One region of the Allobosea sp. TAF32 genome, then DNA from elsewhere that is predicted to be linked to it. Evidence: riboswitches for the same ligand, from Rfam matches in the RefSeq annotation. Region 1 holds a riboswitch; each other region holds the start of a gene.
The links. A riboswitch is a leader RNA that binds a small molecule or an ion and turns the genes downstream of it on or off. The one in region 1 is predicted to bind cobalamin.

Region 1 (9,828 bases):
GGAAGGTGCGGTTGAAGTTCAGCCCGTCGACCGGCGAGGTGCGTTGACCGGCCATGACGGCATGGACATTGTTCGCCGGCATCAGGATGAGGCGGCCCTGGACGCGGCCGGGATCGAGATCGCGGATCAGATCGCAGATCGTGATCGGGCCCTCGTATTCGTCGCCATGGTTTCCGCCCTCCATGATCACGGTCGGGCCGGCGCCGTTCTTGATCACGGCGATCGGCACGCGCGTCGCGCCCCAGGCATCGTCATGCGGCGAGTGCGGGATCATCAGGAAGCCGGTCTGCTTGCCCTCCCGGTCGAGATCGACGGTGAGGAAGGCGCTGGAGGGGCGCGGGTTCGGCTTGGGGCGGGAGCTGGTCATGGCGGGCTCGATGGGACGTGGCTTGGGAGCCCTCTCCGGCAAAGGAAGGGCGAGACGAGCCGTCATGCTCGGGCTTGCCCCGAGCATCTCCGGCAGAAGAAGGCTCCCGACCAGCGCCTTCTGGTCAGGAGATTCTCGGGTCTGCGCTACGCTTCGCCCGAGAATGACGGATGTGGCTCCGACTAGAGCGTCGGCAGCGGGTCCATCGGCATATCCAGATACTTGCGATGGAGCCGGTCCAGCTCGCCGTTCATGGAATTGAAGAAGATGAAGCCGTCGAGCCAGCGCACGAGATTATGCTGGTCCATCTGCACGCCCATATGCGCCGGGCTGCGGCGGATGACGAATTTCCGCTCGAACTCCTTGTTCGGGTTCTGCTTGGCGAGCGCCTGCGCCACGATCGAGTTCGTGGCGAGCAGATCGGCCTGGCCGGTGATATAGGCCGCCGCTGCCGTGGCATCGTCCTCGGTCCGCATCAGGCTGGCCTTGGGCGCCGCTGCCGAGATGGCGAGCTCCTGCGTCGTGCCCTTGGCGGCGGCGACACGCGCGGAGCCGATCGTCTCCGGGCTGCTCACCGTCGAATTCTTGGCGCCGTAGACCGCCAGGAAGGTGTTGGCGTAGGGCGCCGTGAACTGGATCTGCCGGGCGCGCTCAGGGGTCAGGCCCATCACCGAGATGACGATGTCGACCTTGTCGGTCATCAGGAATGGGATGCGGTTGGCGCCGGTGATCTGCTGCATCTCCAGCTTCACACCGAGACCTTTGGCGACCATTTCGGCCATCTCGATGTCGAAGCCGATCGGCTTGCGGTCGGCATCCTGGGCGCCGAAGGGCGGCGCGTCGAGCGGTACACCGATGCGCACCACGCCCTTGGACAGGATGTCCTGAAGCTTGTCGGCCTTGGCCTCCGCCGCACCGAAGGCTGCGACCGCCAGGGCGGCTAAACCTGCGAACAATGAACGCATCGTCTTTTCTCCCCTCGTTGATGTCGGTTTTTGGTTCCGCCTCAGTGCAGGACAGCGCTGAGGAAGGTCTGGAGTTCCGGCGTCTTCGGCTCAGCCAGCACGGCAGCGGCCGGGCCCTGCTCGTGGATACGCCCCTCATGCATGAAGACGACGCGCGAGCCGAAGCGGCGGGCGAAACCCATTTCATGCGTCACCAGGATCATGGTCATGCCTTCCTGCGCGACGGATTCGAGGACCTTGAGCACCTCGCCGGTCAGTTCGGGATCGAGGGCGGAGGTGACCTCGTCGAACAGCATCAGCTTCGGCCGCATGGCGAGCGAGCGAGCGATGGCGACGCGCTGCTGCTGGCCGCCGGAAAGCTGCGAGGGATAGGCGTCGAGCTTGTCGGCAAGACCGACACGGGCAAGCACCTCGCGCGCCACCTCGCGGGCGGCCTGCGGCGCCTGCTTCTTCACCACCCGTGGCGCCAAGGTGATGTTGTCGCAGACCGAGAGATGCGGGAACAGGTTGAAGCTCTGGAAGACGATGCCGACCTCCTGGCGCAGCTTGCGCAGATTGGTCTTGGGATCGTTGACTTGCGTGCCGTCGACACGGATGACGCCGGCCTGCACCGGCTCCAGCCCGTTGATGCAGCGGAGCATCGTGCTCTTGCCCGAGCCGGAGCGGCCGATCACGGCGATGATCTCGCCCTTGGCGACGTCGAGCGTCACATCCTTCAGCACCTGGACGGCACCGTAACTCTTGTTGATCCCATGGATTTCAACGAGCGACATCGAGCTTCCGCTCGATCGAGCGGCTCCATTGCGTGAGGGGGAAGCACATCGCGAAATAGATCGCGGCGACGGTGATGTAGACGGCGAAGGGCTTGTAGGTGCCGGCCGCCGTGAGCTGTCCTTCGCGGGTGATCTCGACAAAGCCGATCACCGCGGCGAGCGAGGTGTTCTTGATCAGCTGGACGAGGAAACCGACCGTCGGCGGGATCGCCACCCGGACCGATTGCGGCACGATGATGTAGCGCAGCTGCTCCCAGAGCGAGAGCCCGAGCGAGGCACCGGCCTCCCACTGCGTCTTCGCAATCGAGACCAGTGCGCCGCGCCAGATCTCACCCAGGAAGGCGCTGCCATAGACCGAAAAGGCGGTCGCGGCGGCAATCCACGGATTGACCGAGATGCCGATCAGCGGCAAGCCGAAGAAGATCACGAACAGCCAGACCAGCAGCGGCGTGCCCTGGACGATGTGGATATAGGCCGCCGAAACCCAGCGCAGCGGCGCGAAGGGCAGGATGCGGGCGATGGCGATGAGGATGCCGATCAGCGAGGCGCCGATGAAGGCGGTGACGGTGAGCGCCAGCGTCCAGCGCGCCGCCGCGATCAGATACATCACATCGATGAGGCCGAATTCGCGGATCATCGCCTGACGAACGCCCAGTAGTAGATGCCCGCGAACAGGCCGCGGAAGGCAATCGCGAGCCCGAGATAGAGCACGCCGATGACGGTGTAGACCTCGAAGTCGCGGAAGGTGCGCGACTGCACGATCGAGGCCGCATGGAAGAGGTCCTCGACCGAGATCTGCGAGACGACGCTGGTCGCCAGCATCAGCAGCACGAACTGGCTGGCGAGCGCCGGGAACATCGCCTTCAGCGCCGGAAACATCACGACATAGCGGAAAACCTGCAGGCCGGAGAGACCGAGCGAATGGCCGGCTTCGACCTGCGCCTTGGGCACGGCCTCGAGCCCGGCGCGGACGATCTCGGTGGTATAGGCGCCGAGATTGACGACGAGCGCGATGATCGCGGCGGTGAAACCGTCGAGCCTCAGGCCGAAGCTGGGCAGGCCGAAGAAGATCAGGAAGAGCTGCACCAGCAGCGGCGTGTTGCGGATGATTTCGACATAGCTGCCGACGATCCGGCGCAGCCAGGCCGGGCCATAGACGCGGGCCGCCGCGCAGGCGATGCCGATGACGAGGCCGCCGATCATCGCCGCCGCCGAGAGGAGCAGCGTGACCCAGACGCCGGCGAGGATCGATTCCCAGGCCGCGAAAACATCGCGGAACTGCAGGCCATATTTCATGCCCGGCCGCCTTGCGGCTGTCTCGCAGCGTTGTTCGAACGCGCGATATGATCAGGCCACCGCACCATCCGCCTCCCCTTTACGAGGAGGCTAGGTTCGTTTCTTATTTGATGTCAAGCTTCATATATGAAACAGGAAGATATGAGCGACCTGCCCGACTCCGAGAACGGAGACAAAAGTTCCTACGCGGCGCCCGCGCTGGAGAAGGGGCTCGACATCCTCGAGCTCCTCGCCGAGGCGGGCGAGCCGCTCTCGACGCGTGAGATCGCCGAGCGCCTCGCCCGCTCGAAAAGCGAGATCTTCCGCATGGTCTTCGTGCTGCAGCAGCGCGGCTATCTCGCCCGCGAGGCCGGCACCGACCGCCTCGCCCTGTCACGCCGATTGTTCGACCTCGGCATCCGCACGCCGGGCGGGCGCCAGCTCACCTCGATCGTACTGCCGCTGATGGAGCGCTTCAGCGAGGATAGCGGGCAGGCCGCGCATCTCGTCGTGCTGAGCCGGGCGCAGACCGTGGTGCTCGCGACCACCTCCGGCCATCTCGACGCCAGCGTCATCGTGCGGCCGGGCTATGGAAGGCCGGCGCTCGACGCGAATTCGGGCCTGCTTATCCTCGCCTTCCAGAGCGAGACGCGGCGCCGGCAATTGATGAAGGAGGCCTCCGAGGCCGACCGCGACAAGCTGGAGAGCGACGAGACCAATCGCACCCTCGCGGAAATCCGCGCCACCGGACATCGCGTCGCGCCGAGCCGCGACATCATGGCGGTGACCGACATCGCCTGCCCGGTGATCGGCCCGAGCGGTCATGCCGAAGCGGCGATCCTCGTGCCCTGCCTGCAGCGGCACGGCATCGCGACCGATGAAGCGGCGATCCTGCTCGCGCTCAAGGCCTCCTGCCGGGAGGCGGGTTCGCAGCTCTCGCTCTGAGAAAGTCCCAATCGAGAACGCCGTTGCGACCAGCGCGAGAGGCCTTGACGGTCGCAGTCTTCGGGTGATCCCCTCCTGCCGAAACAATGGGCTTCGCGTGGCTGTCGACAGCACCGATTCCCGGTCGCCGCAGTTCAAACCATCAGGAGATCGTCATGGAGATCATGCGCGCGGGCTCGCGCCCATCCGGAAAAGGACCGGCCGACTGGTTCACCGGATCGGTCCGGATCGACCCGCTCTTCAATCCGCATGCGCCGGAGCGCGTGCAGGGCGCGAGCGTCACCTTCGAGCCGGGGGCGCGGACGGCCTGGCATACGCATCCCCTCGGCCAGACGCTGATCGTCGTCAGCGGGGTCGGCCGGGTGCAGCGCTGGGGCGGTCCGATCGAGGAGATCCGGCCCGGCGACGTTGTCTGGTTCCCGCCCGGCGAAAAGCACTGGCACGGCGCGGCGCCTTCGACCGGGATGACCCATATCGCCGTTCAGGAAGCCGAGAACGGCAAGGTCGTGGAGTGGCTGGAGCAGGTCTCCGACGACCAGTATGGCGGCTGATGGCCGGCATAGTGGGGCGAAACGATGAAGCCTGAGCTCTCCAGCCTCCTGCGCGAGGCCCGCCACGTTCTGCTCGACACTCCGACGCCGCTTCAGCGGCTGCACCGTTTCGAGGAGAAGCTCGCGCGGCCCGGCATCTACGCCAAGCGCGATGATCTGATGCCAATCGCGCTCGGCGGCAACAAGCTGCGGAGCCTTGAATACTGGCTGGGGGACGCGCTGCGGCAGAAGGCCGATATCCTCCTAGTAGGCGGCGGCGCCAGCTCCAATCTCTGCCGTCTGACGGCCGCGGCGGCTTCGCTCGTCGGGCTCGACTGCCTCGTCCTGCACAATGCGGCCGACACGCAGGAGAACCGCCAGGCCTCCTTCCTCAACCGGCTGTTCGGCGCGGAGTTGCGCTTCCTCGGACCGGTCGATGAAAGCCAGCGCAACGCGGCGCTTGCAGCGGCCGCCGCAGAACTCGCCCGGCAGGGCCGGACGCCCTACATCGTCGGCGATCCCGTGCTGGGCGCGATGGGTTATGTTCGGGCCGCCTTCGAGCTGCATGAGCAGTCGCAAGGTGAAGAAGCCCCGATCAAGCATGTCTTTCTTGCCGGCTCGATGGGGCCGACCGAGGCTGGCTTCCTCTTCGGCAACGCCCTGCTGGGGCACCCCTTCCGCATCCATCTCGTCAGCGTCGAGTATGCGCTGACGGAGCTGGCGGGGCGTGTCCGGGCGATCTACGAGGGCCTGCGGGAGCGGACGGGGCTCGACGTCGACTCGCTGGAGGCCGCGCCCCTGCATTATCACATGGGCTATCTCGGCGACGGCTGGGGCGCCCCGACTCCGGCCTCGGAAGCGGCCATCCTGAGCTTCGCGCGCACCGAGGGCATCCTGATCGAACATGTCTACACCGCGAAGACCTGCGCCTGCTTCCTCGAGCGGGTTGCCGATGGAGGGATTGCCGGCGGCGAGCCCGCTTGCGTGCTCCATACCGGCGGCACCGCCGCGCTCTTCTCGCAATTCAGCCTGTTCCGGACGCTGACCTAACGTCGTATCGCTTGACGGGCTTCGGCGCCGCTCTATGGTGCCGCTCGATCGAGGTTCTCCGGGTCACGCCCGGAGCTAAGAGGGAATTCGGTGAGGCGCTTCCCGCGCCAATGCCGAGGCTGCCCCCGCAACTGTAAGCGGCGAGCCCTCCGTCCATCGTCCACTGGCGCCCTGCGCCGGGAAGGCCGGGCGGATCAGGCGTCGACCCGTGAGCCAGGAGACCTGCCGCGATCGCAAGGCGTCTTTCGGGCGGGGTGTTCCGGAGGGGTGCGCGTCGGCGGCCGGCTCCAGAGCTGCGCCTTCCGGCCGTATCCATCGAAGCTCCCCCGCCTCATCTCGGGGAGCGATGAATTCCATGTCCATGATCTTCGGCCGGGCCGCCGCAAGGGCCGCGACACGCTTGACGCGTCCACGTCGTGCGACCTATGAGAAATGCAACATTGTTACATCTTGTGAACATCGCGCCGAAACCGCCCGGTTTCGCCGACGCGGTGCCCGCGTCAGCCCGGTTGCCCCCATGCGTCCCGCCTTTTCGCTGCTGCCCACCCTTTTCGCCGCCGCAGCCGGCCTTGTCCTGTTCGCCGCGCCGGTCGCCGCAGCGCCGACGCAATACCCGCTGACGCTGGAGAATTGCCGGGAGACCATCACCTTCAACGCACCGCCCAAGCGCGTGGTCGCGATCGGCCAGACCCAGACAGAGATTCTCTACGCGCTCGGCCTCGGAGACCGGGTGGTCGGCACCGCCGTCTGGTTCTCGCCGGTGGCCAAGCCCTATGAGGCCGTCAACGCCAAGGTGAAGCGCCTCGCCGACAATGATCCGAGCTTCGAGGCGGTGGTCGGGCAGGAGCCCGATCTCGTCACCGCGATGTTCGAATGGCATGTCGGGCCGAACGGCATCGTCGGCAAGCGCGACCAGTTCCACAAGGTGAAGGTGCCGACCTATGTCTCGCCGACCGATTGCGTCGGCAAGGACAATTCAGGCCCGGGTGACGGCGTGCGCACGCAGATGTTCTCGATGGAGCTGGTCTATCGCAACATCCGCGAGTTCGGGCAGATCTTCGATGTTTCCGACCGCGCAGAGAAGCTTGTCGCCGAACTGAAGGCGCGCGAGGACAAGGCGGTCGAGTCCGTCGCGAAGCTGAAAGCGCAGGATGTGCCCGTCGTCGTCTGGTTCTCCAGCAAGGACATCAAGGGCGACGGCTTCATGGCCGGTAGGAACGGCGTGCCCGCCTATATCCTGTCCAAGCTCGGGGCGCGCAACATCATCACCACCAATGAGGAATGGCCGCTGGTCGGCTGGGAGAGCATCGCCGCCGCCAACCCGGCCGTAATCGTCACCGTGAAGATGGACCGCCGCCGCTTCCCGGCTGATGACATCGAAAAGAAGCTCGCATTCCTGAAGACCGACCCCGTTGCCAGCAAGCTCGACGCGGTGACGAACAACCGCGTCGTGATCATCGACGTGGGCGCGACCCGCGCGGGGCTCGACACGGTCGATGGGATCGAGACGCTCGCCAAGGCGATCGCCAGCTTCGGCCTCACCCCTTGAGCCACGCCGCCCACGGCCCGAATTGGCCGGCGCGGATCGGCATCGCGCTCCTCTCGCTGGTGGCGCTTACCGTCTCGGTGGCGCTGGCGGTGACGATCGGCGAGATGGCGATCCCGTTCGATGTCGCGCTCAAGGCGCTCGGCAACGGATTGTTCGATCTCGGCCTGCCGGTCGGCGCGATCCAGCAGGGCGTCATCTTCGACTACCGCCTGAGCCGGGCGCTGATGGCGGGGCTATGCGGCGGGGCGCTGGCGCTTTCCGGCGTGATCCTGCAGGCGCTGCTGCGCAACCCGCTGGCCGAGCCCTATATCCTCGGCATCTCGGCCGGCGCCTCCACCGGCGCCGTCGCGGTGCTGATCCTCGGGGTCGGCATCGGCGGCATGGCGGTCAGCCTGTCGACCGGCGCCTTCATCGGCGCCTGCGCGGCGCTTGCCGTCGTCGCGCTGCTAGCGGCGGGGGCCGGCGGCGCGAGCGACCGCGTCATCCTGGCCGGCGTCGCCGCCTCGCAGCTTTTCAACGCCGCGACCGCAACCATCGTGACGACGCTCGCCAGCGCCGAGCAGGCGCGCGGCGTGATGTTCTGGCTGCTGGGCAATTTCGGCGGGGTGCGCTGGCCGGATCTGTGGATCGCGACCCCGGTTGCGCTGATCGGCTTCGGCATCTGCATGCTGCACGCCAAGGCGCTCGATGCCTTCGCGTTCGGCGCCGACGCCGCCGCCTCACTGGGCGTGGCGGTAATGCGCGTGAGGATCGTCCTGTTCGCAACGACCGCCGTGATGACCGCCGCGATGGTCAGCATCGTCGGCACGATCGGCTTCGTCGGCCTCGTCATCCCCCATGCCGCGCGCTTCCTCGTCGGCTCGGGCCATGCCCGGCTGCTGCCGGCCAGCCTCGTCATCGGCGCGATCTTCATGATCCTCGCCGATATCCTCTCGCGCGTGCTGGTGCCGCAGCAGATCCTGCCGATCGGCGTGGTCACCGCGTTGTTCGGCGCACCGGCCTTCGCGCTGATCCTCTACCGCGCCCGGAAGCCCGCATGACGCTCGCGACCCAAGATGTGCGCTGGGGCGCAGCCGGACGGATGATCGTCGACGGCGTGACGCTTCATGCCGCTCCCGGCCGCATCCTCGGCTTGATCGGCCCCAACGGCTCGGGCAAATCGAGCCTGCTCCGGCTGCTCTGCCGATTGCGCAACGTGGCGAGCGGCGTCGTGACGCTCGACGCGCGCGACATCGCCGCCGTGCCACGCCGCGAACTGGCGCGCCGGCTTGCCTTCGTCGAGCAGCAGGCGACGACCGAGGTCCAGCTCTCGGTCTGCGACGTCGTGCGCCTCGGCCGCACGCCGCATCGCGCCGCGCTCGCCTCCTGGGCCGCTGCGGACGAGGCCGCCGTCAACGCGGCGCTCGCCCGCGTCGGGCTCGCCGAGAGGCACGAGCAGCTCTGGCACACGCTATCGGGCGGGGAGCGCCAGCGCGTCCACATCGCCCGGGCGCTGGCGCAGGAGCCGAGCGAGCTCATCCTCGACGAGCCGACCAACCATCTCGACATCCAGCACCAACTCTCTATTCTGACGCTGATCCGGCGGCTCGGCATCACCTGCATCGTCGCGCTGCACGATCTCAACCTCGCCGCGCTGTTCTGCGACGAGATCGCGCTGCTGCATCACGGGCGCCTGCTGGTTGCGGGCGCTCCGGAATCTGTGCTGACGGAGGAGACGATCCGCGAAGTCTTCGGTGTCGCCGTGGCGATCCGGCCGGGCACCGCCGGACGCCGCCATATCGAGTATCTGGTCGATCTGGAGCGTGACGAAGCGGGCGCGTGACGGCCGGCACCAATGTGCCGCAGGTCTTGCACCCCGCTCACGAGCCGGAGGTCTTGTCTCCGGGATGCACAGCCTCTTCGGCGTAGCGCGCGACCAGCTGCTTCTGGATCTCCGTCTCCGGCCCCGAGCCGGCGGCGGCGATGGCTGCGACCGCGTCGGCACCACTCAGGCCGAGCGCAACCAGGATACAGGTCGCGACCATGCCGGTCCGGCCGATGCCGGCGGCGCAGTGAACAAACAGCTGCCTGCCCGCTTCGAGATCGCGAGCAGCCTGTTCGGCGAGAGCCTTCAGGCCGCCGCCATCATCGGGAACGCCGAAATCGCCGATCGGGAAGCATGTGACGGGGATGCCGAGGTCGGACTGCCGCGCGGCGTAGTCCGGCGCCTTCAACTCGATCTCCTCGAAGGGCGTCAGGCAGATGATGCGGGCGATGCCTCGCCGGGCCAGATCGGCCAGATCGTCCACCAGCGGCCGCAGCCGGCCCGGCATCGGCCCAAGCCAGAGGGCGCCGGCGATCGCCGCCGGCAGGTCGACGCGTCGCATGAAACCCG
Region 2 (9,828 bases), on a different contig from region 1:
GCAGCAAGGAGGCTGCAAAGGATCACACCGGCAACCGCCTCGCGCACAACCGCGTCAATGGCGTTGCGGATCACGTAGACGATGCCGCTCACCACGCGCCGGTCATCCACCCGTGGCACGCCATGCGAGAGCGGAAAATACGCCTCCATCTGCGCCATCTGACGCTCGCACAGCAGAAAAAAATCATCCATCACAGCATCCTCCCGGACACCGTGAATCACAGATCGATCCAAATTGGCAGGTCCTGAGCCTAGATTGCCCGGTTCTCCGCCAGATCATCGGAGTCTGCGATCAGGCGATCTGGCGATTCAGCGTACCGTCTTCTTGTCCCGATTTTCCCGGGAACCGCAATCCGCGTCTGCGACGCACGGCGCTGCGGCGGTGCACATTTGACCTGTCTCATATGGATGCTCCGGAAAATCGCTCGAGGCGGACGCTCCGTACCGGCTGCCAGGTCTCGATGATGCGCCTTCGGTCCTGCGCGGTGTCGAGCGGCAGGCTCAACCCGGCGGGATAGGCTGCGTAGCGCCCGCACCGAGCGACCTTTGAACCATGACGCTGTCGGACCATTTGCCATAGCGATAGGCGACCGCCGGCAGCAGGCCGACGCGGGCGAAGCCGAAGCGCTCGTGCAGCGTCAACGACGCCGTGTTCTCGGCGTCGATATAGCCGATCATCTGGCGGAACCCGGCGGCGGCGCAGGCGTCGATAAGGGCCTGCATCAGCAGCCGCCCGACGCCGCGGCCGAGATGTTCGTGATGGACGTAGATCGAATGCTTCACCGTGAAGCGGTAGGCCGGGCGTTTGCGAAACAGCACGACATAGGCATAGCCGACGACGTCGCCGCCCCGCGTCGCCACCAGATGCGGCAGCCGGCGGTTGCGCAGGTTCTTGCGCCGGTCGCGCAGATCGTCGGGCTCCGGCGTGCCGGTATCCTCGACGCCGGCCTCGATGCCGCGGCGGATATGCCGGCGATAGATCGCCAGCATCGGCTCGACATCGGTATCGCGCGACGGGCGGATGAGGATGGGGAGGTCGCTCTCCATGGTTTGTCGCGACCTCAGCCCTGGGCCTGCTCGCTGACGACATAGGTGTGGAGGCGCACCTGGCCGGCGGCATCGACCTCGCGATAGATGCCCTGAATCTCGACATCGAAGCCGGGAAAGGCGTTGAAGCTCGCCTCGAACATCTTGAGGTAGTCGATCATCGGCTTGGCCCGCGCGCAAAGCCTTTCGCCCGGGACGATGGTGGCGATGCCCGGCGGATAGACGACGAAAGGCGTCACCGCGATGCGGTTTTCGATGGCCCCGATCGGCAGGTAGTCGACATCGTTGCGCACAAGGCAGCGCGCCGCGTCATGCGGCGACATCGCCATCTCCGGCAGATGCTCGGGCGAGAACTGCCGGTTCTGCAGCCCGCTGACGTCATGGTCGCGGAAGAAGCGGTGCATCTCGCCGCAGAGATCGCGCAGCCGCACGCCGGCATAGCGGCCCGGCCGGCGGCGGGAGAACTCGGGGATGGCCTCCTCGAGCAGCGCGTTGTCGTCATGCAGCTTCTTGAAGGCGACGAGACCGCTGATCAGCGTGCCGGCCTTGCTCGCCTCGACGCCCGGCGTCAGCAGAAAGAGGAGCGAATTCAGGTCGTTCTTCTCGGCGACGATCCGGTTCTCGCGCAGGAACTGCGCGACGACCGGTGCGGGAATGCCGTGCTCGGCATAGGTCCCGCTCTCGCGGTCGAAGCCAGGCGTCAACAGGGTCAGCTTGTTGGGGTCGGTCATGGCGAAGCCCGACTCCATCCGCGTGAAGCCGTGCCAACTCGCATGGGGCGCGAGCTGCCAATAGGCCGGATTGCTTGCGAGCTGGTCGGTCGCGACCATTTCCCAGGCGACATCATGGACGGCGCCCTCGCGCGAGGCGTCGGCGATGCTGACCCGATCCGGCACGAAGGGCTCGAAGAACCAGCGCCGCTCGGGCCTCGTCTCCTTCTCCTCGAATTCGCGCCTGACCGCCCGGATCTTCTTGCGGAGCTCGATGCCGAGCCGGATCGTGTCGTCCCAGAGCACCTCTCCGGAACGGCCCTTCATCATCTGCGCGCCGACGTCGAGCGAGGCGAACAGCGGATAGAACGGCGAGGTCGAGGCATATTGCATGAAGCTCTCGTTGAAGCGCCGGTGCTCGACGCGCCGCTTCTGGCCCCTGATATGCCGATCCTTCATGTGGATCTGGGACGCCTGGCTGAAGCTCGCGAGCTGCTTGTGCGTCGACTGGGTCGCGATGATGCCGGGGGACTCCGGGCCGAGGCCGGAGAGGCCCATGGCGAAGCGGCCCGCATAGAGCGGATGGAACTTCATGAAGCCGGCCCAGGCTTCGTCGAAGAGGATGTAGTCGCAGAGGTGGCCGATCCGGTCGAGGATCATCTGCGCGCTGTGGATCGTGCCGTCATAGGTGCACTGTTCCACCACTGCGACCCGGAACGGGCGCGGCTTCCTCCAGGCGTCCGGGTCCTTGATAAGCGGATTGGTGCGGATGCGCTCGCGCAGCGCCTCCTCGTCGAAGCTCTCCCAGAGCATCGGGCCGATCAGCCCCCAGGCGTTGCGCGCGGTCGGGATATAGACCGGAATGCCCCCGGCGATCAGCAGCGCGCCGTGATGAGCCGCCTTGTGGTTGTTCCGGTCGAACAGCACGAGGTCGCCGTCCGAAACCAGCGCGGCGAGCGCGACCTTGTTGGAGGTCGAGGTGCCGTTCAGGACGAAATAGGTCTTCTCCGCCCCGAAAATTTGCGCCGCTTCCTTCTGCGCCTTCAGGGCCGGCCCCTCATGGGTCAGCAGGTCGCCGAGATCGAGCACGGAATTGTCGAGGTCGTCGCGGAACACAGCCTCGCCGAGATGCTCCATGAAGACGCGTCCGATCGGGCTACGGCTGTAGAAGACGCCGCCATTGTGTCCCGGGCAGGTCCAGAGATGGTTGCCTTCCTCGGCATAATCGACGAGCGCGCCGAAGAACGGCGTCTTCAGCGTCTCGGCATATTGCTTGAGACGGCTGATCAGGCTCTTGGCGATGAAGGGCGGGGTCTCCTCCGAGAGGAAGATATAGCCGTCGATGAAATCGAGCACCTCGACCGGTACGTCCTCGAAGCGCTTGCGGCGGATGAGCAGGATGATCGGAAAATCGAGGCCGCGCCGGCGCATCAGATTGATCAGCGCGGCAGTCTTGCCCTCAAGACCCTTCTTGCCCCAGTCGACCACCATGCAGCCGATGGCGGCATCGGTCTGGACCGCGATCTCGGCATCTTCGAGCTTGCGCGCCTTGACGACCTCGAAGCCCGAGCGCTCGATCTCCTCGATGATTTGGTTGAAGCGGATCCCTTCGAGATCCTCGGCATCGAAATTCGGCGTCGCGAACAGAAAGGTGAAGCGCCTGAAATAATCCATGCCGTCTCCGCTGGCGTGAACTTACGACACTGAGTGAGTCTTGCGACAATCCGGCGACCAACGATGCAACTGCATCAGCGAGGTCCCGGTGCCCCATCTTTCCCCGGAATTCAGGCCAAAGATGCGCAGCCCCGGCCGGAACGTCGGCTGGCCCGATCCCGTCTCGCCGGGGACTGTAGCAGATGGTGGTCTGCTGTCGCTGCAGCGCCAAGCCGGTTTGACGCGGCCGCATTTCCGCCCTAATCGTCGCCGCGACGGTTCCTTCACGGGATCAAAAGGGAACGCGGTGCGGGCGAATTTCTGCCCCATGCCGCGGCTGCCCCCGCAACTGTAAGCGGCGAGCCTTTCGCCAGACGCCACTGGGACCTCGGACCTGGGAAGGCGGCGTGAAGGCACCGACCCGCGAGCCAGGAGACCTGCCGTCAACCGTGGTCACACGCGAACACGTTCGGACGGGGTGCGCCGATCGCTGATTAGACTGTTTGCCGCCTCCCGCGCGGCCGATGGGAGATCGCGTTCGCGGTGACGTGCCACTGACGTCAACCGCCCGAGGTCTCCATCGTGAACGTCTTCTCTCCAGCCGCAGGACGCGGCCGCCTGCTGCTTTCCGCCTCCCTTCTCGCCCTCGCCTGCTCTGCCCCTGCCCTGGCGCAAAGCGACGCCGGCCCGGTCGCGCTCGACGAGATCGTGGTCAGCGCCACGGGGACGCCGACCCCGGCGCGCGAGATCGCGAGCTCCGTCACCGTCATCACTGCGAAGGAGATCGAGCAGCAGCAGCGCCGCACCCTGCCGCAGGCGCTCGCGACGGTGCCCGGCATGAACATCGTGCAGACCGGCGGGCCGGGCGGGCAGACCTCGGTCTTCATGCGCGGCACCAACTCGAACCACGTCAAGGTGCTCATCGACGGAATCGAGGCCAACGACCCCGCGACTCCCAATCGCTCCTTCGATTTCGGCTCGATGCTGACGGACGATATCGAGCGCATCGAGGTGCTGCGCGGCCCGCAGAGCGGCCTCTATGGGGCCAACGCGCTCGGCGGCGTGATCTCGATCACGACGAAGCGCGGCGAGGGTCCACCAAAGGCAACGGCACGCGTCGAGGCCGGCTCTCACGGCACATTCAACCAGTCTGCGGGCTTCAGCGGCGGCGACGACCGCTTCAACTACGCCTTCAACGCCGCCCACTTCCGCTCGGACGCGACCGATGTGACGCCACCGAACCTTGTCCCGCCGGGCCGGCGCATCAACCCCAATGCCTTCGACAATTACAACTATTCAGGCCGCGTCGGCGTTGCGCTCAGCGACACGCTGACACTCAACTGGATCGGCCGCTATCAAGACGGGCAGCTGCGTTTCACCAGCGACACCGGCTTCCCGAGCCGGCCTGCGCCCTATCGCTCGCTGCAGAACTACGCCCAGGCCTTCACCCGCGGCGAGGTCGTCTGGGACCCGTTCGGCGGGCGCTTCGTCAACACCTTCGGCGTCTCCTACACCAACCAGGACCGGGCAACGCGGACGGCGAACGGAACGACCGGCATCCTCGGCCTGCCCAACGAGAATCTGGGCGAGCGCACCAAGCTCGACTGGCGCGGCAATTTCGAGATCGCCAAGGGCCACAACCTGCTCATGGGCCTGCAATACGAGCGCGAGCGCCTGGATACGGGCCTCGTCGCCTCCAACGGCAACAAGGCTGGCTTCCTCGAATATCAGGGCAATATCCAGGACCGCTTCTTTCTGGTGGCCAATATCCGACGCGACGACGACGACAGCTATGGCGGCCACACCACCTACCGCATCGCCCCGGCGCTGATCATCCCCGGCACCGAGACCAAGCTGAAGGCGAGCTACGGCACCGGTTTCAAGGCGCCGACGCTCAACGAGCTCTTCGTCGACTATCGCCCCGGGTTCAATTTCCATGGCAATCCGAACCTGAATCCGGAAGAAAGCCGCGGCTGGGATGCCGGCTTCGAGCAGCCGCTTTTCGACCGGAAGCTGCAGTTCGGTGCGACGTGGTTCCAGAACGACATCGACAACCTGATCGTCACCAACGCCACCTTCGATTCCTATGCGAATGTCGGAAAGGCCAGAACCAAGGGCGTCGAGGCCTTCGCCGCGCTGGAGATTTCGCCGCAATTCCGCATCCGCGCCGACTACACCTTCACCCTCGCCAAGGACGAGATCGCGCGACAGGAGCTGCTGCGCCGGCCGCGACACAAGGCGAGCGCAACCGCGACATGGACGCCGACCGACAAGCTCACGCTCTCGGCGACGCTGCTCTACGTCGGCTCCTGGGTGGACGGCAATCGCGACTTCTCGGTCGCCCGAATGAACGCGAAGGGCGCGACGCTGGTCAATCTCGCGGCCGAATACAAGGCGACCGACAAGGTCACCGTGTTCGGCCGCATCGACAATCTCTTCGATAAGCGCTGGGAGAACCCCGTCGGCTTCCTGGTTCCGGGCCTCGGTGCCTTCGGCGGCATCAAGGTGGCCATCGGCGGCTGAGCGCGCCCCGCGCCCCGCGCGATTTTCGTGGCGTTGCCATGACGGCCTCCGCCGCCATGGCAATCGGCGTTGCGCCGGACGATGACACGCGCGACCGCCACGCCCGGCGCGGGCTGCCGCGAATGCGCCGGTCGATTCAGCGCTTCTCCATCTCCGCCAGATAGGTCCGCACGGCCCATTCAGGCCCGTGCCAGGAGGCGCTGCCCTTGCCCTGCAGCTCGGGCGCGTCCTTCCAGCCCGGCTCGATGCCGGTCATGTCCGGCAGCAGATGGGCGATGCCCTTGTGGCAGTCGATGCAGGTCTTCTCGCCGGTCACCAGGAAGCGGCTGTGGATCTCGGCCGCACGGCGCGTCTGTTTGGTGAAGTCCATCGCGACCGAGGAATGGCAGTTGCGGCATTCGAGCGAGTCGTTCGCCTTGAGCCGCGCCCATTCGTGCTTGGCGAGCTCGAGCCGGTGATTGAGGAACTTCTCGCGCGTCGAGATCGTGCCGAAGATCTTGCCCCAGACCTCCTTGGAGGCCTGCATCTTGCGGGCGATCTTGTCCGTCCAGTTATGCGGCACATGGCAGTCCGGGCAGGTCGCGCGCACGCCCGAGCGGTTCGAGAAATGCACCGTCGATTGCAGCTCCTGATAGACGTTGTCGCGCATCTCGTGGCAGGAGGTGCAGAACTTCTCGGTGTTGGTGATCTCCAGCGCGGTGTTGAAGCCACCCCAGAAGAGCACGCCCCCGACAAAGCCGCCGAGGGTCAGGAAGCCGAGCGGCAGATAGGCGCTCGGCCGGCTGATGATGCGCCAGAAGCGCACGACGACGCTCCAGCACCAGAGACAGAAGGATTTGAGTCTGGCCATGATCCGTCCCGCCTAAGGCTTCCGGCCGACGTCTTTGGCGTCCTGGAACCGGTTCTGGACGAGCGGCGCGACATCGGTCTGCTGGACATGGCAAGCGGTGCAGAAATAGCGCCGCGGCGTCACGTCGGAGAGCACCTGCCCGTCGCGATCCTGGAAATGGGTGATGCTGATCATCGGCGCGCCCGAGCCCTCGGTGAACTCACGCTTGTGGCAGTCCATGCAGCGGTTGGTGTTGAGAGTAAGCTGGTAGCCGTCGATCGAATGCGGGATCACCGGCGGCTGCTCCGGATAGTTCCGCATGCGCCTGACGTCGTCGACGATCGGCCGGCCCAGCGCCGGCACCCGTTCGAGCGCCATCGGGTCGGCCGTTCCAGTCAGCCGCGGCACGATCTTCACCGGCGCCCCCTCCTGCGAGAAGGCGGCGCCGAAGGCGAGGACGAGGCCCGCCGCCATGGCGGCCCCGAGGAAGGTCCGCGAGCGCATCAGCCCGAGACCGGTACGATCTTGACCGCGCATTTCTTGAAATCCGTCTGCTTGGAGATGGGATCGGTGGCGTCGAGCGTCGTCTTGTTGATGAGCTGGCTGGCGTCGAACCAGGGCACGAAGACCACGCCGGGCGGCATACGGTTACGCCCGCGCGTCTCGACACGGGTGCGCATCTCGCCGCGGCGCGAGATCACCGTGATCTCGGCGCCCTGGTTGAGTCCGCGCTTGCGGGCATCCTCCGGGTGCATGAAGCAGCGCGCGCCGGGGAAGGCCTTGTAGAGCTCCGGCACGCGCATGGTCATCGAGCCGGAATGCCAGTGCTCCAGCACGCGGCCGGTGACCAGCCAGAGATCGTACTCGGCATCGGGCGACTCGGCCGGCGGCTCGTAGGGCACCGCGATGATGCGGGCCTTGCCGTCCTTGTTGCCGTAGAAGTCGATGCCCTTGCCGGGCTTCACATAGGGGTCGAGGCCCTCGCGGTAGCGCCAGAGCGTCTCCTTGCCGTCGACCACCGGCCAGCGCAGGCCGCGGACCTCGTGATAGAGCTCATAGGGGCCGAGATCATGGCCGTGGCCCCGGCCGAAGGTAGCGTATTCCTCGAACAGACCCTTGTGGACGTAGAAGCCGAAATCCTTCGACTCCTGATTGTCGTAATCCGGGCTGATCTCGGAGAGCGCGAACTTGTCGACATTGCCGTTGCGATAGAGCACGTCGAACAGCGTCTTGCCGCGATAGTTCGGGTTGGCGTCGAGGATCTCCGCCGGCCAGACCTCCTCGGTGGTGAAGCGCTTGGAGAACTCCATGAGCTGCCAGAGGTCCGAACGCGCCTCGCCCGGCGCCTGCACGAGCTGGTGCCAGACATGGGTGCGCCGCTCGGCATTGCCGTAGGCGCCCTCCTTCTCGACCCACATCGCCGCCGGCAGGATCAGGTCGGCGGCCAGCGCCGTCACCGTCGGATAGGCGTCGGAGACGACGATGAAGTTCTCGGGGTTGCGGTAGCCCGGATAGGTTTCGTTGCTGCTGTTCGGCGCGGCCTGCAGGTTGTTGTTGACCTGGATCCAGTAGAAATTCAGCTTGCCGTCCTTGAGCATCCGGTCCTGCTCGACGGCGTGATAGCCGGGCTTCTCGGGGATGATCCCGTTCGGGACGCGCCAGATTTCCTCGGCATGTTTGCGATGCTCGGGATTGACCACGGTCATGTCGGCCGGCAGGCGATGGGCGAAGGTGCCGACCTCGCGCGCCGTGCCGCAGGCCGAGGGCTGGCCGGTGAGCGAGAACGGGCTGTTGCCGGGCTCGGAGATCTTCCCCGTCAGCAGATGCAGGTTGTAGACGAGCTGGTTGGCCCAGACGCCGCGCACATGCTGGTTGAAGCCCATGGTCCAGAGCGAGACGACCTTGCGCTTGGGATCGGCGTAGAGCTCGGCGAGCTGCTCCAGGAAGCCGGGCTCGACCCCGGTGAGGGCTGAGACCTTCTCCAGCGTGTAGTCCTTGACGAAGGCGGCATAGGCCTCGAAATCGATCGGCGTCGTCGCGGTGGGATCCGCAGCCTTCTTCGCCTTGACCTCGCGCGGGTCGTCGGGCCGCAGGCCATAGCCGATGTCGGTCGCACCCTTCACGAAGGTGGTGTGCTTGCCGACGAAGTCCTTGTTCACCCGGCCCGTCGAGATGATGTGGTTGGCGATGTAGTTCAGGATCGCCAGATCGGTGCCCGGCTTGAACACGATCGGAATGTCGGCGAGGTCCGAGCTGCGGTGGGTGTAGGTCGAGAGCACCGCGACTTTCACATGCGGCTGGCCGAGCCGGCGGTCCGTCACCCGCGTCCACAGGATCGGGTGCATCTCCGCCATGTTCGAGCCCCAGAGCACGAAGGCGTCGGCATGCTCGAAATCGTCGTAGCAGCCCATCGGCTCGTCCATGCCGAAGGTGCGCATGAAGGCGTAGGCGGCCGAGGCCATGCAGTGGCGGGCGTTCGGGTCGAGATTGTTGGAGCGGAAGCCGGCCCGCATCAGCTTGGTCGCGGCATAGCCCTCGAAGATCGTCCACTGCCCGGAGCCGAACATGCCGAGCGCGGTCGGCCCCTTGGCCTTAAGCGTCGCCTTGGCCTTGGCGGCCATGGTGTCGAAGGCCTCCTCCCAGGAGACCGGCGTGAACTCGCCGTCCTTGGCGTAGGCGCCGTTCCTCTTGCGCAGCAGCGGCTGGGTCAGCCGGTCGCTGCCGTACATGATCTTGGAAAGGAAATAGCCCTTGATGCAGTTGAGGCCACGATTGACGTCGGCCTTCATGTCGCCGTGCGTGGCGATGACGCGGCCTTCCTTGACGCCGACCATCACACCGCAGCCGGTGCCACAGAAGCGGCACGGCGCCTTCGACCATTTGATCTGCAAGGTGTCGACGCCGCCGCTGACCGGCTGGGCATCAGCCGGAACGCTCATATTGGCGGCAAGCGCGGCGACGCCAGCCGCCTGCGCCTTCAGCATCTCGCGACGGGACAGGGTCATGGGGTTACTCCGGGGTCGTCGAGGGTTTCGAGGTCTTCGATCTGTTCGAACACCATGTTGGC
Region 3 (9,828 bases), 480 kb from region 1:
CGATGGCGGCTCGATCCTGGTCATGGCCGATACGATCGCGCCCGAGGCGGTCGCCGATCTCAGTCGGATCAAGGGGCCGGCCGTGACGCTGCTCGCCCTGGTCCCGCCGGAAGTCGATACGAGCGGCGTGGCCGATGCGGCGCGGGCTATGGGCGCCGCCACGATTCCGACCACGCCGGATCAGACGGACGTCGCCGCCGTGGTGCGCCGCCTCGACAGCGGCGATGCCGCTGCCAGCGTCGCGGGCGAGGGCGAGCATTGGAGCGAAGCCGGCTACTGGCTGGTTCCCTTGCTCGGTCTGCTCAATTTGCTCTGGTTCCGCCGCGGTTGGGTGCTGACATGAAAAGCGCTCGCTCGCTGTGGTCTTCTCTCTATGCGGCCATCGCGCTTGTTGCGATCCTGGCACTGTCGGCTGCGGCATATCGGATCGGCTGGCGCGATCTCTGGCTGACGCCCGATCAGCGTGGTCGGCTATTGATGAGCCGCAGCCGTCCGGCGGATGCCGCGAAGGCGTTTCGGGATCCGCTCTGGCGCGGTGTCGCGCTGTTCCGGGCCGGGGAATTCAAGGAAGCGGCGCAGGCCTTCGCCGCGCGCGATACGGCCGAAGGCGCCTTCGATCAGGGCAATGCGCTGGTGATGCTCGGCCAGTACGATGACGCGATGAAGCGCTATGACCGGGCGCTGGCGCTGCGCCCCGGCTGGTCGGCGGCGGTGAACAACCGCGAGATCGCCCGTATCCGCGGCGAGCGGAAGAAGATGGAAGGCGGCGAGACCGGCAACACGGACGACAAGCCTGACGAGATCGTCTTCGACAAGACGAAGAAGGGCGGCGAGGATTCGACGGTCGAGGGCGAAAAGCCGATGTCGGACGAGCAGGTCCGCGCTCTCTGGCTGAAGCGCGTCCAGACGCAGCCCGCTGATTTCCTGCGGGCCAAGTTCGCCTATCAGCTCCAGTCGCAGGCGGAGGGAGCGGCGCCATGAAGCTCGCGATGGCGTTCGTCTGGACGCTGATCCCGGCTTTGGCCTGGGCGCAGGCCCCTGCGGGCCAACCGGTGATCCGCACGACGATCAGCCCCGCTCAGGGCATCGTGATCGGCCAGCCGGTGCGGCTCGATGTCCAGGTCATGTTTCCGGGCGAGATGCTTCATCCGCCACGCGTAAGCATCTCCGAAGCCCCCGGAGCGCAGATCCTGCGCTTCGAGACGCAGGCGACGACGATGCGGGACCGGATCGACGATCAGGACTATGTCGGCCAGAGCTTCGAATTCATCGTCTTTCCGCGCCGCAGTGGTGAGATAGCCGTTCCCGCGCCGAATGTGACGCTGCTTGATCGCAATGGCGATTCCGTGGGGGCAGCGAAGGGCGACCCGATACGGATCGCGGTAACGGTGCCGCCCGGTCTCGATCCGTCGGGTCCGGTGCTCGCTGCCGACGGCGTCAGCGTCGCGCAGAGCTGGTCGCCGGATCCCCGGACCGCGCAGTTCAGGCCCGGGAGCGCGCTTGTGCGGACCATTCGGCGACAGGCGGATGGCGTGCCTGCGCTCGGCATGGCCGAGTTCGCATTTGCCGCACCTGACGGCGTGCGCATCTATGCCGATCCGCCGGTCGTCGAGGATCGCAGCGAGCGCGGTGCCGTCGAAGGCCACCGCACCGACAAGGTCACCTATGTCTTCGAGAAGGCCGGAGCCTATGATCTGCCGGCGCTGACGCAGCCCTGGTGGAGCCTCTCGGCCAAGCAGGCGCGGACGGAAACTCTGCCCGGCGTCGCGGTGACGGTCGCAGCGCCGGCGGGCCGTCCCGAAGTTCGCTTGGGTTGGACGTCGAGACCTCTATGGCTCGCAGCCGGTTTCATTCTCGCCGCACTCGCTCTTGGTTTGATCCTGCTGCGCGGGAGGTTGGCCGCGCTCCGGCAGCGGGCCGAACAGCGCCACCGCGCATCGGAAGGCGCGGCGCGACGGGAGCTGACGCGCACGGCCAAGGCGGGAGACGCTTCAGCGACCTACTGCGCGCTCATTCAATGGCTCCAGCGTCTGCCGGCCGATCAGCAAGCACATGCGCGTTCGACCGGCGAACTGGGCTCGGCCATCGCGTCGCTCGAGCGCAGCCTCTTCGGCGCCGGCGCGACCTGGGATCGCAAGATGGGGGAACGGCTGGCGGGTGCGGCAGTCGCCTTTCGCAAGCGAAGCGACGGCTCAATGCGAGGCTCCGGGAATTCACTGCCACCACTGAATCCAACTGCTTGGAGCGCGAGCATGAACAAAGCGTCCAGCGATGTCCGGCCTTGATCTCTTCGCCTGGATCGTCCTGATCGTGCTGGCCGCCAGCACGGTCTTCGTCATCGTCTTCATGGCGATGTGGCCCGGCATGGTCGCAAGACGACGCAACCATCCCTGGGCCGAGGCGGTGGCGATCGGCGGCTGGATCACCCTCTTCTTGGGCTTCGTGCTCTGGCCGGCCGTGCTGATCTGGGCCTATGTCGATATCCCCGCGAGGCCGGAGCGCCCATCCTCCGGAGCGGAGGCCGCGCGATGATCGTCGTCCTCCTCAACGCCTATCTCGCCCTGCTCTTCATCCTGGTGAAACTCAGGATCGTGCCCTTCAACTCCTTCTGGAAGGTCTCGCCCGTCCTTGTCTTTCTGCTGCTGCTCATCGGCCTTTTCATCCCGATGGGCTGGGGCGCGCCGCAGGGCAGCGTGCTCGTCGTCCGCAACTCCGTCGCGATAGTTCCCGATGTCGCCGGCGAGGTGATCGACGTTCCCGTTCAGGCCAATCAGCCGTTGAAGGCGGGCGACATCCTGTTCCGGATCGATCCGACGCCTTTCCAGTCGCAGGTCGACGCCATCCAGGCGCAGCTTTCGCTCCAGGAGACGCGCCTTGCCCAGATGACGCAATTGCAGACCCAGGGCACCGGCCGCGCCTTCGATGTCGAGGAGCGCCAGGCCTCCGTGGCTCAGCTCCGGGCCCAGCTCGACGGCGCGAAATGGAATCTCGACAAGACGACGGTCCGCGCGCCGGCCGACGGCTATGTCACGAATGTCGCGTTGCGCAAGGGCGCTCGCGTCTCCAGCCTGCCGCTCTCGCCGGTCATGGCCTTCATCGACACGGCAGACACGATCACGGGGGTCGAGATCAACCAGGTCGATTCGCGCTATCTCGCGCCGGGCCAGCCGGTTGAGCTCACCTTCAAGATGACGCCGGGAACGGTCCAGGCCGGCAAGGTCGAGAGCATTCTGCAGGCCGTCTCGACCGGACAAGTCCAGACCTCGGGTGCCGCCGTTACGCCGACCGCGATCAGGGCCGCTCCTTTCGTGGTGCGCGTGAAGCTCGACGACGAAGCCTTCGCCCGCTCCCTGCCGGCCGGCAGCACAGGCACGGCGGCGATCTTCACTGACCGGGTCAAGCCGGCCCACCTGATCCGCAAGGTCCTGCTGCGGCAGATCGCGATCACCAACTACATCAATCCCTTCTGAAGCGAGGAGACCATGATGAAGCACGTTGCAAAAGCTCTTTTCCTGCTCGTGGCGATCCTGATGCTGGCGCTGCCGGCCAGCGCGCAGCAAGGCAATCTTGGCCCGGCGACGGGCAGGGTCCATATCGAGCAAGTCCAGGTCGCGTTCATCGGCTCTGGCCAGGTGGGTGGCGGCACGCTCAACTTCCGCAAGCGGAATTACGGCATCACTGTCGGAGGCCTCGGCGTCGGCGGCATCGGCGCATCGAAGCTGACGGCGAACGGAACCGTTTATGGGCTGACCCGGCTCGACGACTTCCCGGGCGCTTATCTCCAGCTGCGTGAAGGCTGGGCGCTTGGCGGCCAGGGGCGCGGCACGCTCTGGCTGCGAAACGACAAGGGCGTGACCCTGAAGCTGGCCACCCGCCGCAAGGGGCTGCAGCTTTCGCTGGGCGCCGACGGCGTGCTGATCGGCTTCAAATAACGAGAAACCCGCGCAGATCAGGGTCTGCGCGGGCTGCCGACTTCCCGGATCGGCCTCGGCACCGAATGCGGGGTGGCCGGGCGTCCTCGCCTCGGCCTCGTCGGCGGTCTTCCTCAGCCCTGAGCCGGTGCCGGCGCCGCCGGAGCGCGCACCAGCGGCACCATCTGGTCGCCCCAGTTGCCGCTGCCGTCATGAAAGCGGGAGGCGCGCACCAGTTCGATCGAAATGCCCGCCTCGACCGCGCGCTGGACGGCCTCATTGAGGCGGTGAACCGCATCCGCAAGGCGGTGGATGGCGCGATCCTCGGTGGAAAGTTCGGCCTTCGGGACGATCTTGAATTCCGGCTGGGACATGACGGCCTCCCTCTGGTTGATGGGGCAGGAGCCGGCGCGGGAGCGCGCCGGCCGATTGGATCAGGCGGCGGCGAACTGGTTCATGGTGTTGGCGTGGCCACCCGCCTTCAGCGCGCGCTCGCCGGCGACCATTTCCTTGAAGCTGTCGCCGAGATCGGAGCCGACTTCGTGCTGGTGCTTCACCGCCGAGATCCCGCGCCGGATTTCCTCGCGCTGGACGGTGTTGACATAGGCCTTCATCCGGTCCGCCCCGAAATAGCCGCGGGAGAGCTCGTCGACGCTCTTCGCGGTGAGGTGGAAGGTCGGCAGCGTGATCAGGTTGTGGAAGACGCCGGCCTCGGCCGAGATATCGACCTGGAAGCAGGCGAGCCTCTCATCGGCCTCGCGCCCGAGCGCGCTGTCGTCGAAATCGGGGCCCATCAGCGCATTGTTGTCCGGGTAGTCCTCGGCCTTGATGCGACCGTCCTTCAGCCATTCGGCCCGGACCTGCTTGCGCAGGTTCAGCGTCCAGTTGAACGAGGGCGAGTTGTTGTAGGCGAGCTTGGCGCTCGGTGCCGCCTTGCGGATTTCAGCGACCATTGCAGCGATCTCGTTGACGTTGGGCGTGTCGGTCTCGATCCAGAGCAGGTCGGCTCCGCCGTCGTTGATGAAGGCGATGCAGTCCTCGATGACGCGCGCGCGCCCCGAGCCTTCCTGGAACTGGAACAGGCCGTTGGGCAGCCGTGCCGGCTTGACGAGCTTGCCGTCCTTCCAGAGCGCGACGTCGCCGTCGCGTAGCGGCGCCTCGGCCGTCACCGGCTCGGTCTTGAGCCATTTCGTATATTCCGCCGCGAGGTCGCCCGGCTGCTGGCTGACGGGGATCTTCTGGGTGAGGCCGGCGCCGAGGCTGTCGGTGCGGGCGACGACAACGCCGTCGGTCACGCCGAGCTCCTCGAAGGCGAGGCGGCAGGCGCGCAGCTTCTCGATGAAGTCCTCGCGCGGCACCGTGACCTTGCCGTCCTGATGGCCGCACTGCTTGGCGTCGGAGACCTGGTTCTCGATCTGCAGGCATGAGGCCCCGGCCCTGATCAGCTCCTTCGCGAGCAGATAGGTCGCATGCTCGTTGCCGAAGCCGGCATCGATATCGGCGATGATCGGCACGACATGGGTCTCGAACGCGTCGATGGCCGCGATCGCCTCGGCCTCGGCCTTGGCGTCGCCCGCCTCCCGCGCCGTCTTCAGCGCACGGAACAGGTCGTTCAGCGCGACCTCGTCGGCCTGGCGCAGCGAGACATAGATCTCCTCGATCAGGTCGGCGACCGCCGTCTTCTCATGCATGGATTGGTCCGGCAGGTGGCCGAAGCGGTTGCGCAGGCCGGCGATCATCCAGCCGGAGAGATAGACATACGCGCCCTTGGCCGTGCCGCGCAGCCGCTTGACCGACTTGATCATCTGCTGGGCGTGGAATCCCGACCAGCAGCCAAGCGACTGCGTGAATTGCGATGGGTCGGCGTCGTAGATCGCCATGTCGCGGCGAACCACGCTCGCCATGGCGCGGGCGATGTCGAGATGCGTGTCGAAGCTGTTCTGCTGCCGCAACTGCACGATATCATCCACCGCGACGCCGCCGGGGCCGAAGCCGGAGGGATAGCGGGCGAGAAGCTCGGCCCTCAGTTCCGAATAGGTCTTGCGCGGAGCCGCCTGCGCCTTGGCGGCGGTGTTCGTCCCGCGATGTCCGGCGGCTGGGTCGAAACCGATCACATCCATTGCGAAAGCCCTCTCGTTTGATAAGAATGACTCACACAATATTCGCTATTGCTGCGGCGCAAAATGACTGAAAATGTGAAATAATGCGAATGGCATAGGACGTGTTTGCGAATTTTGCGAATGGAACTTGCCTATGAAGAAGGTCTTTGCGGGCGTCCGCCTTAAGCGCCTGCGCGAAGAGCGCGGCTTGACCCAGCTTGCGCTCGCTCAGGCGCTCGAGGTGTCGCCGAGCTATCTCAACCAGATCGAGAAGAATCTGCGCCCGCTGACCGTCCAGGTGCTGCTGAAGATCAACGCGGTCTTCGGCGTCGACGTCCAGCTCTTCTCGGAAGGGGATGAGGCGCGGATGGTCGCCGACCTGCGCGAGGTCTTCGCCGATCCGGCCAATGGCGATTCCGTGAGTGTCAGCGAGATCCGCGAGGTGGTGGAGAACATGCCCGCGCTCGGCCGGGCGGTCGTCGCGCTGCATCGGCGCTACCGCAACGCGCTGGAGCGGGCCGATGCGATGGCGGGGGAACTCGGGCTCGGCAGCGGCGGCGAGGCGACCTTCCGGGCGCTGATGCCGCATGAGCAGGTGCGGGACTTCTTCTACGCGCACCACAATCATTTTTCCGAACTCGACGAAGCGGCGGAGCGCATCTTCGAAACGGCGGATTTGAAGGTCGGGCAGGTGGCGGAGGGGTTAGCCCGCCGCCTCGATCGCCGGCATGGCGTCCGTATCCAACTCTCCAATGACATGGCGGGGCAGGCCCAGCGGCGCTACGATCCGAAGGAGCGCCGGCTTCATCTTTCGGCTCTCCTCGATCCCGGACAACGCGCCTTCCAGATAGCCACGCAGATCGGCTTCTTGGAAATGGAGGAGGCGATAGGGCGGCTGGCCGAGGAGGCTGCGGCCGGGGCGGCGGAGGTGCACGCGCTCGCCCGCATTGGCCTCGCCAATCATTTCGCCGCGGCGCTGCTCATGCCCTATCGCACCTTCCTCGATGCAGCGGAGGCCGAGCGCTATGATATCGACCGCCTCGCCCGGCGTTTTGGTGTCGGCTTCGAATCCGTCTGCCACCGCCTGTCGTCGCTGCAGCGGCCGGGGGCGCCCGGCGTGCCGTTCTTTTTTGTCCGGGTCGACCGGGCCGGCAATATCTCCAAGCGGCAGTCCGCGACCGATTTCCACTTCTCGCGGGTGGGCGGAACTTGTCCGCTCTGGAACGTCTACGAAGCCTTCGCGCAGCCCGGGCGCATTCTGACGCAGACCGCGCAGATGCCGGACGGGCGGACCTATCTCTGGATCGCCCGCACCGTGAACGATGCGGTTGGCGGCTATGGCGACATCGGCAAGACCTTCTCGATCGGGCTTGGCTGCGATATCCGCCATGCGAGCCGCCTCGTCTATTCGAAGGGGCTCGATCTGGGCGACCCGAGCGCGGCGACGCCGATCGGCGCCGGCTGCAAGGTCTGCGAACGCTCGAACTGCCCGCAGCGGGCTTTCCCGCCGATCGGCAAGCCGCTCGCCATCGACGAGCGCATGCACGGCTTCGTGCCGTACAATGCCGTGTAAAGCCTTTCATACTGGGCGTGGCGAGGCCTTGGGCTCGCGTTGCGGTATGCGTGCCGGGCCGACGGTGGCGATCATCGAAGGCGCCGAATGAAGGGCATAGCGACCTATTGACACCGGAACAGCGTTGGCCACTAGATCTGGTGGTCGATGGTCTCTCGAATCGCAAGATCGAGAGCTAAGAGGGAAGCCGGTGCGATACCGGCGCTGCCCCCGCAACTGTAAGCGGCGAGTTCTGAGCCCAGCCAAGTCACTGAAGCCGGAAGGCTTTGGGAAGACGGGACCAGAGCGACGACCCGCGAGCCAGGAGACCTGCCGCGACCTAGTGAACGTCCTCGGGCGGGGTGTCCCGGTGGTGCGCTTGGCAGGTCGCGGCCTTGTGGTGCCGCGCGCCTTCTCGACGCAACCGCTCTGGCCTTTGCCCCCAACATTTGGGGTTGATGCCATGTCTCTTTCTCTTGAAACCGAACGGCCGGTTGCCGTCGCTCCGACCGCCGATCCTGTGGTGGCCAAGGCCGCGACTAGCGAACCCGGCTACCAGGTCATTCGCCGCAACGGCGCAGTGACGCCGTTCGACCCTTCGAAAATCTCGGTCGCGCTGACCAAGGCGTTCCTGGCGGTCGAGGGATCGAACGCCGCCGCTTCGCGTCGTATCCACGAAGCCGTCGCGGAAATGACCGAGCAGGTCGTTGCAGGACTGACCCGCCGCGCCGCGAACGGCCGCACCTTCCATATCGAGGACGTCCAGGATCAGGTCGAGCTCGCGCTGATGCGCGGCGAGCACCACAAGGTCGCCCGCGCCTATGTGCTTTATCGCGAGGAGCGAGCCCGGGAGCGGGCAAAGGCGGTTGCCGAGACGAAGCCGGAGGCCGTCTCGGCACCAGCATTGCGCATGAAGCTCGCTGACGGCGCGATGGTGCCGCTCGATGCCGGCCGCCTTGAGAAGGTGGTGCGCGAAGCCTGCGCGGATCTCGACGGCGTTTCGGCCGAGCCGGTCCTCGCCGAAGCCCGCCGCAATCTCTATGACGGCATCTCCCTCGACGAGCTGGCGCTGGCGCCGATCCTGGCCGCGCGCACCCTGATCGAGAGCGAACCGAATTACGCCAAGGTCTCGGCTCGGCTGCTGCTCGACAAGCTGCGCCGCGAGGCGCTCACCTTCGTCCAGGGTCATACCGAGCAGGCGACGCAGGCCGAGATGGCCGCCGGCTACGGCGACTATTTCGCGGCCTACCTCAAGACCGGCATCGAGAACGAACTGATCGATCCCGAGCTCGGCCGCTTCGACCTTGCCCGCATCGCGGCGGCGCTGAAGCCCGAGCGCGACCTGCAATTCGACTACCTCGGCTTCCAGACGCTCTACGACCGCTATTTCCTGCACGTCCGCGGCTCCCGCTTCGAGCTGCCGCAGGCCTTCTTCATGCGCGTCGCGATGGGCCTCGCCATCCGCGAGATCGACCGTGAGGCGCGGGCGATCGAGTTCTACGACCTGCTCTCGTCATTCGACTTCATGGCCTCGACACCGACGCTGTTCAACTCCGGGACGCTGCGGCCGCAGCTCTCCTCCTGCTTCCTGACCACTGTCGCCGACGATCTCGACGGCATCTTCAAGGCGGTGAAGGACAACGCGCTGCTGGCTAAGTATTCCGGCGGGTTGGGAAACGACTGGACGCCGGTGCGCGGTCTCGGCGCCCATATCAAGGGCACGAATGGCGAGAGCCAGGGCGTGGTGCCGTTCCTCAAGGTGGCCAACGACACCGCGATCGCGGTCAACCAGGGCGGCAAGCGCAAGGGCGCGGTCTGCGCCTATCTCGAGACCTGGCATGTCGATATCGAGGAGTTCCTCGAGCTCCGGAAAAACACCGGCGACGACCGCCGCCGCACCCACGACATGAACACGGCGAACTGGATTCCCGACCTGTTCATGCAGCGCGTCGAGGCAGGCGGCGACTGGACGCTGTTCTCGCCCGACGAGGTGCCGGACCTGCACGATCTCTATGGCAAGCCCTTCAAGACGGCCTACGAGGCCTATGAGGCGAAGGCCGCCCGCGGCGAGCTGCGTGTCCATAAGAAGTTGAAGGCCGTCGATCTCTGGCGACGCATGCTGACCATGCTGTTCGAGACCGGCCATCCCTGGATCACCTTCAAGGACGCCTGCAATCTCCGCTCACCACAGCAACATGCCGGAGTGGTGCATTCATCCAACCTTTGCACCGAGATCACCCTCAACACCTCGGCCGACGAGGTCGCG

Region 2: another riboswitch for cobalamin. It lies ahead of AB4Z16_RS16440 (TonB-dependent receptor plug domain-containing protein); the one in region 1 lies ahead of AB4Z16_RS01175 (ABC transporter substrate-binding protein).
Region 3: another riboswitch for cobalamin. It lies ahead of AB4Z16_RS03360 (ribonucleoside-diphosphate reductase subunit alpha); the one in region 1 lies ahead of AB4Z16_RS01175 (ABC transporter substrate-binding protein).

What each region holds. Positions count from the first base shown of each region.
Region 1 is NZ_JBFRDM010000001.1:265,220-275,047, forward strand. Features, by position in the region: gene AB4Z16_RS01135 (succinylglutamate desuccinylase/aspartoacylase family protein) at 1-367, opposite strand, end outside; gene AB4Z16_RS01140 (transporter substrate-binding domain-containing protein) at 550-1,332, opposite strand; gene AB4Z16_RS01145 (amino acid ABC transporter ATP-binding protein) at 1,374-2,105, opposite strand; gene AB4Z16_RS01150 (amino acid ABC transporter permease) at 2,092-2,742, opposite strand; gene AB4Z16_RS01155 (amino acid ABC transporter permease) at 2,739-3,401, opposite strand; gene AB4Z16_RS01160 (IclR family transcriptional regulator) at 3,543-4,325, shown strand; gene AB4Z16_RS01165 ((R)-mandelonitrile lyase) at 4,481-4,876, shown strand; gene AB4Z16_RS01170 (1-aminocyclopropane-1-carboxylate deaminase/D-cysteine desulfhydrase) at 4,901-5,905, shown strand; cobalamin riboswitch at 5,940-6,149, shown strand; gene AB4Z16_RS01175 (ABC transporter substrate-binding protein) at 6,423-7,454, shown strand; gene AB4Z16_RS01180 (FecCD family ABC transporter permease) at 7,451-8,494, shown strand; gene AB4Z16_RS01185 (ABC transporter ATP-binding protein) at 8,491-9,276, shown strand; gene AB4Z16_RS01190 (protein-tyrosine phosphatase family protein) at 9,314-9,828, opposite strand, start outside.
Region 2 is NZ_JBFRDM010000007.1:214,328-224,155, reverse strand. Features, by position in the region: gene AB4Z16_RS16455 (hypothetical protein) at 1-191, opposite strand, end outside; gene AB4Z16_RS16450 (GNAT family N-acetyltransferase) at 501-1,046, opposite strand; gene AB4Z16_RS16445 (Orn/Lys/Arg family decarboxylase) at 1,061-3,430, opposite strand; cobalamin riboswitch at 3,669-3,868, shown strand; gene AB4Z16_RS16440 (TonB-dependent receptor plug domain-containing protein) at 3,992-5,932, shown strand; gene AB4Z16_RS16435 (cytochrome c3 family protein) at 6,069-6,782, opposite strand; gene AB4Z16_RS16430 (nitrate reductase cytochrome c-type subunit) at 6,795-7,298, opposite strand; gene napA (periplasmic nitrate reductase subunit alpha) at 7,265-9,766, opposite strand; gene AB4Z16_RS16420 (chaperone NapD) at 9,763-9,828, opposite strand, start outside.
Region 3 is NZ_JBFRDM010000001.1:740,630-750,457, reverse strand. Features, by position in the region: gene AB4Z16_RS03405 (VWA domain-containing protein) at 1-343, shown strand, start outside; gene AB4Z16_RS03400 (tetratricopeptide repeat protein) at 340-981, shown strand; gene AB4Z16_RS03395 (BatD family protein) at 978-2,285, shown strand; gene AB4Z16_RS03390 (DUF3302 domain-containing protein) at 2,272-2,532, shown strand; gene AB4Z16_RS03385 (HlyD family secretion protein) at 2,529-3,470, shown strand; gene AB4Z16_RS03380 (hypothetical protein) at 3,483-3,932, shown strand; gene AB4Z16_RS03375 (hypothetical protein) at 4,046-4,285, opposite strand; gene AB4Z16_RS03370 (isocitrate lyase) at 4,346-6,031, opposite strand; gene AB4Z16_RS03365 (short-chain fatty acyl-CoA regulator family protein) at 6,165-7,583, shown strand; cobalamin riboswitch at 7,714-7,914, shown strand; gene AB4Z16_RS03360 (ribonucleoside-diphosphate reductase subunit alpha) at 8,026-9,828, shown strand, end outside.